Regions from separate parts of the Streptomyces sp. NBC_00358 genome, predicted to be linked through region 3. Evidence: riboswitches for the same ligand, from Rfam matches in the RefSeq annotation. Region 3 holds a riboswitch; each other region holds the start of a gene.
The links. A riboswitch is a leader RNA that binds a small molecule or an ion and turns the genes downstream of it on or off. The one in region 3 is predicted to bind cyclic di-AMP.

Region 1: it holds a riboswitch for cyclic di-AMP, as region 3 does, so the genes downstream of both, OHT01_RS17340 (transglycosylase SLT domain-containing protein) here and OHT01_RS07065 (M23 family metallopeptidase) in region 3, are expected to answer to the same signal.
Region 2: it holds a riboswitch for cyclic di-AMP, as region 3 does, so the genes downstream of both, OHT01_RS23675 (transglycosylase family protein) here and OHT01_RS07065 (M23 family metallopeptidase) in region 3, are expected to answer to the same signal.

The regions. Positions count from the first base shown of each region.
Region 1 covers NZ_CP107976.1:4,132,106-4,134,298, forward strand. Annotated here, with positions in the region: gene OHT01_RS17335 (CocE/NonD family hydrolase) at 1-396, shown strand, start outside; cyclic di-AMP (ydaO/yuaA leader) riboswitch at 1,024-1,184, shown strand; gene OHT01_RS17340 (transglycosylase SLT domain-containing protein) at 1,188-1,958, shown strand; gene OHT01_RS17345 (HAD family hydrolase) at 2,029-2,193, opposite strand, start outside.
Region 2 covers NZ_CP107976.1:5,545,512-5,547,704, reverse strand. Annotated here, with positions in the region: gene eno (phosphopyruvate hydratase) at 1-4, opposite strand, end outside; gene OHT01_RS23675 (transglycosylase family protein) at 350-1,048, opposite strand; cyclic di-AMP (ydaO/yuaA leader) riboswitch at 1,053-1,245, opposite strand; gene OHT01_RS23670 (transglycosylase family protein) at 1,429-2,193, opposite strand, start outside.
Region 3 covers NZ_CP107976.1:1,714,374-1,716,566, forward strand. Annotated here, with positions in the region: gene OHT01_RS07065 (M23 family metallopeptidase) at 33-926, opposite strand; cyclic di-AMP (ydaO/yuaA leader) riboswitch at 929-1,087, opposite strand; gene OHT01_RS07070 (tyrosine-protein phosphatase) at 1,719-2,193, shown strand, end outside.

The DNA of each region.
Region 1 (2,193 bases), 2.4 Mb from region 3:
TCCGAACCTCTCGGCGCGACCGTCTCCGCGACCCTGGACGAACCCCGCCCGGAACGCCTGGTGCTGCGTGACGTGGCCGCGGGCACCTGGCGCCTGGAGGTGGACCCGGGCCACGGCGGTACCCGGGTGTACCCCGACGGCCTCGAATGCACGGAGGACGCGCTGGAGACGTACACGATCGACGAGTCGGACCCGTTGTCCGCCCGTGCCCGCTCGACCTGGTCGATCCGACTGCACCGCCCCGACCTGCCGTGGGACGCCCGCGTCGAGACGGCCTCCGCCATCACCTGCGACGCACAGGACTTCATCACGACCGACGAGGTCGTCTGCAAGGACGGCGACGAGGTCGTCTTCCACCGGACCTGGGAGAAGCGGATCCCGCGCACGGCCGGCTGACGGGCCCGCCGACAGTACTGCCGACAGGACTGGCGACAGGGGTGCCGACAGGGGGCCGACAAGGCCTACGGGGGCGGGAGTTCGCCCTCGCGGGCCTCCTGCGCGCCGCGCATTCCCATGCCCGCGCGTCACGCGCGCACACCGAACCCCCTTACCCCGGGCGGCACTTCAACACGCGCCCGGCCGACACCCCGGCTCGGAACCGGCCGCACCCCTGACGCCTGCCGTACCCCGCATCCCCGCACACCCCCGCACATCACGCGCATCCCGCGCCGAATCCTCTGCCGATTCCCTGCGCGAAGAGCCGTCCGACGCCCGCCCGGGGGCCCGGCACCCACCCGCCACCGGAAGATCGAATGCCCGAATTACCCGGCATGCCGCCTTGATGACCCTTGGTCTCGTGAATTGAGTCACCAGCGAACCGGGGAGCCCTCGCCCGCCGCCTTCCGGCCAACCCGTTCGCCAAAGGCAAGTTGAGGATCCAATTCCGGCGCAATCGGACTTATTCCCCGTGCCCTAACCAGGCGAAAGCGATCTTCGCAGCCAAATCTGGCCTTGTTCCGGACATGTGCTCTCGCATACGTTCTCGTCGATCCCGGGCGGATCGCCGAATCCTGCCGCCGCCCGGAAACCCACCCACCCACGCACGGCAGGAGCGGGGGAACCACAGGTAAGCCGCCGATCCGGACACACCGGACCGGCTAGGGGTGAAGCCGCGCCCAGAACGCGGCCGGGCATCTCCCGCCCGAACCCGACAGCTCACCTCGCAGGCGTCGGAGAGGAAATTCGTCATGCCCGTACGAGGCAAGCACCGCCGCACGAAGACCAACGTCATCACCCGGGGCATGATCGCCGCCGGAACGGGCGGCATCGCCCTCGCCCTCCCGCTCGTGAGCGCCACCGGCGCCCAGGCCGCGACCCCGGCGCAGGCTCCCCAGCTCACGAAGGCCGCCCACACCGCGGTCGTCCCCAACGTCCAGCTCCTCACCTACAAGGTGGTCGCGGGCGACACCCTTTCGAAGGTTGCGCAGAAGCACCCGACGAGCGGTGGCTGGAAGAAGCTGTACACGGCGAACCGCGCGGTCATCGGCGACAACCCCTCCCTGATCCGCCCCGGTCTGAAGCTGACCGTGGGCACGAAGACGCTGAAGTCGACCGTCGTGCGCACGACCGCGAACGCGACCCCGGCCGTCGCCAAGTCCACGGTGACCACCGCCACGCAGGCCTCCGCCAAGACGTACGCCAACAACCTCGACGGCTGGATCAAGCAGTCCCTGGACGTCATGGCCAAGGCGGGCATACCGGGCAGCTACGACGGCATCCACCGCAACGTGATGCGCGAGTCCTCCGGCAACCCCAACGCCATCAACAACTGGGACTCCAACGCCGCCGCTGGCATCCCCTCCAAGGGTCTGCTCCAGGTCATCGACCCCACGTTCCAGGCCTTCCACGTCCCGGGCACGTCGATGAACATCTACGACCCGGTCGCGAACATCACCGCGGCCTGCAACTACGCGGCCAAGACCTACGGCTCCATCGACAACGTCAACGGCGCCTACTGATCGCACCCCCGCTTCCCCCTCGCCCGCCGGCGGCACCTTTCGAGGTCCGCCGGCGGGCGCGTTGCCGCCGCTAGAAACCGAAGAGACGCTCCAGGACCACCGCGATGCCGTCGTCCTCGTTCGACAGGGTGACCTCGTCGGCCACCGCCTTCAGTTCCGGGTGGGCGTTGGCCATCGCCACGCCGCGCGCGGCCCAGTCGAACATCGGGATGTCATTGGGCATGTCACCGAAGGC
Region 2 (2,193 bases), 3.8 Mb from region 3:
GCATCTCCTTCTGGGATGTGACGCGGGTATGCGGGGCTTGGCAGCCCCGCGGGATGAGCCTATCCGGCCCGAGGGGATCGGCCAGCCGATCGACCACCCCTTGAGCAGAAGTGAGACTACCTATTGTTCCTGAACGGAACAAAAAAGAAGGAAAAAACCCCGCTCCGGCGCGTGCGGGGGAACACGCACCGGAGCGGGGAGCCCGTGGGGACGGGGACCTCGGCGGGCCTCCGGAGCGGAGGCCCGGCCTACGAGGGAGCTGTCTTTCAGCGGGGCCGGGCCGCGCACGTCCGGGGATCACGGTCACCCTCCGCCGAAGGTGACCACGTCAGCCGGCGCGCCGCCGGACTCAGCCGAGGTGCAGCTGCTGGCCCGGGTAGATGAAGTCGGCGTCGGCGACGATGTCCTTGTTCAGCTTGAACAGCTTCTGCCAGCCGCCCTTGACGTGCTTCTTCTCGGCGATCGAGCTGAGGGTGTCGCCCTTGACGACCTTGTACTCGCCGTCACCCTTCTTGACCTTCTTGCCGGTCGGGGTGGTGACGGTCTTCTGGGCGGCGGGGCGCTCCGCGGAACGCGAGGCGGGCTGCTCCGTCGTACGGGTGGTGGTGCTCTGCGCGCCGCTCGACGACGAGGACGAGGAGGAGGTCGACGGGGTCGTGGCGCCACCGCTGTAGGCGGCGCTGGACAGGCCGGTGCCGCAGGTCGGCCAGGCACCCTTGCCCTGCGCGGCGAGGACCTTCTCACCGATGGCGATCTGCTGCGACTTCGAGGCCTGGTCGGCGGTCGAGGCGTAGGCGGTGCCGCCGTACGCGGCCCAGGTGGAGGAAGAGAACTGCAGGCCGCCGTAGTAGCCGTTGCCGGTGTTGATCGACCAGTTGCCGCCGGCCTCGCACTGGGCGACGGCGTCCCACTCGGAGGCGGTGGCGGCGGATGCGTTGCCTGCCGCCATCAGCGGGGCGGCGATGGCGACACCGGTGACACCGGCGAGCGCGGCGACGCGGGTGGCCTTGTTCGGACGGCGGTGCTTGCCCTTGCTGGAAAACAGCATGGAGTGATCCCCTCACCGACGCCTGCGAGGTGAGCTGTCGGGTTCGGGCCGGTTGAGTTGCCCGGCCGCGCACCTTCGGCCCTGTCTCCAGGACGTCCGGCACGCGACTTAACCCCAAGCCGTTCCCAGGTGTCTCTCGACTCCCGGGCCCGGCGCCTACCTGGGTCCCCCGCTCCTGCCTACGGCGCATGACGCGACGACTGTTCCCGTACGGCCGTTGGCAGGATTCGGCGTTGCGACCGTCGGAGCCCGCTGTGGCGAGCAGTCACGACCGTAAGCAGTCGATCGGCGGAAATTCAAAGACGATCAGGGCTTCTGAGACTCATGTCTCACTCGCACCAAACCGGACATTCCACAGCGAACCGTGACGCGAACTCCCGCTAGTTCTGCACCGTTTCGGCGGTGACGGCAATGCTCCGACCTGGGACGACGAGGCCGGGACCGGTGTCCGCGGCATCGGTGGCCGCGGCGGCCGCGGCGGCCAGGTAGCCCGACCCGTCCTCAAGGCCGAGGACGTCGGAAACATTCCAGATGTTCTTTCTGGCGTACGAGTTGTCGGTGATGTCGCTCGAAACGCTGGAGACGCCGGAGGCGTGCCGTCCGGTCGCGCTGTCGGTGGGACCGGCGGTCGCACCCTCCGAGGCATCCGTGCCGCGGTGCCGCCCGGTGCCGGTGCTCGCGGCGACGGAGGCGCCCGAAGAAGCGTCCTTCCGTCCGGACTTGCCCGACTCGTCACTCTTGTCGGCCGTCTTGGCCGAGGCGCTGGGACTCGGCGAGGCACTGGACTTCGCGGCACCGTCGGTCGCGCCCGAGGAGTCACCGTCGATCGAACCAAGCAGGTCGGACGAAGTGGACAAACCGGATGAGCCGGTTGAACCGGCATCACTCCCGGCACTCGCCGAGTCGCCGGCCACGCCCGTGTCGACCTGGACCCCGGCCGAGTTCTTGCTGAGGCCGGAGAGCGGTCCACAGCTGGGCCAGGCCGCGACGCCCTGCTCGTCGAGCAGCTTCTCGGCGACGGCTATCTGCTGCGAGCGACTGGCCTGGTCAGGCCTCGACGCGTAGGCGAGACCGCCGTGCGCCTCCCAGTCCTCCTGGTCGAGCTGAAGACCGCCGTAGTACCCGTTGCCCTGGTCGGCGCTCCA
Region 3 (2,193 bases):
CGGGGCAAGCTCATGGAACTCGGGGTGACGCGTCAGCCGACGGCGACACCGTGCGACCGCAGGTAGGCGACCGGGTCGACGTCCGAGCCGTAGTCCGGCGTGGTGCGGATCTCGAAGTGCAGGTGCGGTCCGGTGACGTTGCCGGTCGCGCCGGAGAGGCCTATCTGCTGGCCCGCCGTCACGGTCTGGCCCGCCGAGACGGACAGCGAGGACATGTGGGCGTACTGGGAGTACTTGCCGTCGGCGTGCTGGATGACGACCTGGTTGCCGTAGGCGCCGCCCCAGCCGGCGGAGACGACGGTGCCCGCGGCGATGGACTTGATCGTGGTGCCGGTGGGGACCACGAAGTCCACGCCCGTGTGGTAGCCGCTGGACCACATGCTGCCCGCCACCTTGTAGCCGGTGCCGACGCTGCCGCCCTGGACCGGCAGGGTGTAGCCGGAACCGCTTTCGGCGGAGGCCGAGTTGGAGGGAGCCGTGTCGGCGGCCGGGGTCGCCTGGGTGGTCTTCGCCGCCGGGGCCGACGTGCGGGTGGCCGAGTGGGCGGCGCCGGCGAAGGCGGCCTTCTTGCCGAGCGACAGCTTCAGACCCGGGTGGATCAGCGACGGGTCGCCGCCGATGGCGGAGCGGTTGTCGGAGTAGATCTTCTTCCAGCCGCCGCTGACGTTGTGCTCGTCGGCGATCTTGGAGAGATAGTCACCGGCCCGCACCGCGTACGTCCTCGTCGTGACGGTCTTCTCGGCGGCGGGAGCCGCGGCCGCGGCCTTCTCGACATGCTGCGCGACGGCGGTGGCCGGGGTCGCGGCGTGGGCGCCCGTGGCTCCCATCAGAGGCAGCGCGAGCGCTGCGCCACCGGTTCCGGCCACGGCGATGGAGCGGGTGAAACGCAAGGACTTGGGACGGCGGTGCTTACCCTTCGCGGGCATGACGATTTCCTCTCCGGCGCCTGCGGGGTGAGCTGTCGGGTGCGGGCTGGAGATGCCCGGCCGCGCTGCTGCGCGGCTGTACCCCTAGCCTGTTCCGGAGTCCGGACAGGCACGGAACCTGTGGGTCCCCCGCTCCTGCCGTGTACGGGTGAGTTTGCGGATTCCGGGCGGCGGCAGGATTGGGCGTCCGTCCGGATTGAGGCAGAACGTAAGCGACATGAGAGCGCGTCGACAACTGTGCGCGGATTCCGTGCGCTCGCCTTTCTTGATCCATGGTGGAATTGCCGTCACCCTCCGTGGAATGACGATCTTCCGGGCCTCTCAACCTCCCCGGAATTGCGGGCCGGTTGAGAAATGGAGGCGGCAACTCATCGTCACGAATATGACGCTCCTCACGCGACTCGACCCAGGATGCGCTATTCCAGGGCCAGTTGTAATGAAGGCGCCATTTCGGGCAGAACAGTCAGATGCGATGCGGGCGGACATCCATCACATCCAGCACCCCACGTGAGCCGACACGCAAAACGGCGTGCATCAATGCCTCATATCGGCCGAATTCATTCCGCCAGGTCCGCACGGTCGCCCACAAGGCCGACCCTTCGGTGAATTCGAACATATGCACCTATTGGGCAACATCAACGCGGGCTCCGCGTCCGGGAGGCGTCGCCTGTGGACAACTCATTGCCTCAGGAACCCATGTCGTATCGTCGAGGGCGCGAGCCGCACACAACTGCCGACCAGCGACGCCGAGTCCAGCCCTGCGACGCCGGCGGCCGAATGAGGGGAGCCCCCGTGACCCAGCAGGTCCCGTCGACCGAGCCCGAGCTCGGCGGAGTGCGCAACTTCCGCGACGTGGGTGGCCTGCCCACCGCGGACGGCCGACGAGTGCGCTACGGGCACCTGTTCCGCAGCGGCCACCTCGCCCACGCCACGGAGGAGGACGCCGCGTTCCTCGCCTCCCTGGGGCTCCACACGATCTTCGACTTCCGCAATGCGGCCGACCAGAAGCTGGAGGGCCCGGACGTCGAATTGCCGGGCGTGCGGAACGTGAATCTTCCGCTGACCGACCCGGCGGACGGCAGTGAGTTCTGGAAGATGGTCCGCGACGGCGATCTCGACCAGTTGCGCGCGATCCTCGGCGACGGCAAGGCCGCGGCCCGGATGATCGGCTCCTACCGCACGATCATCAAGGAGCGCACGGCCGAGCACTCCCAGGTGCTGCGCGCGCTGGCCGAGGACAGCGTGCCCGCGCTGATGCACTGCGCCG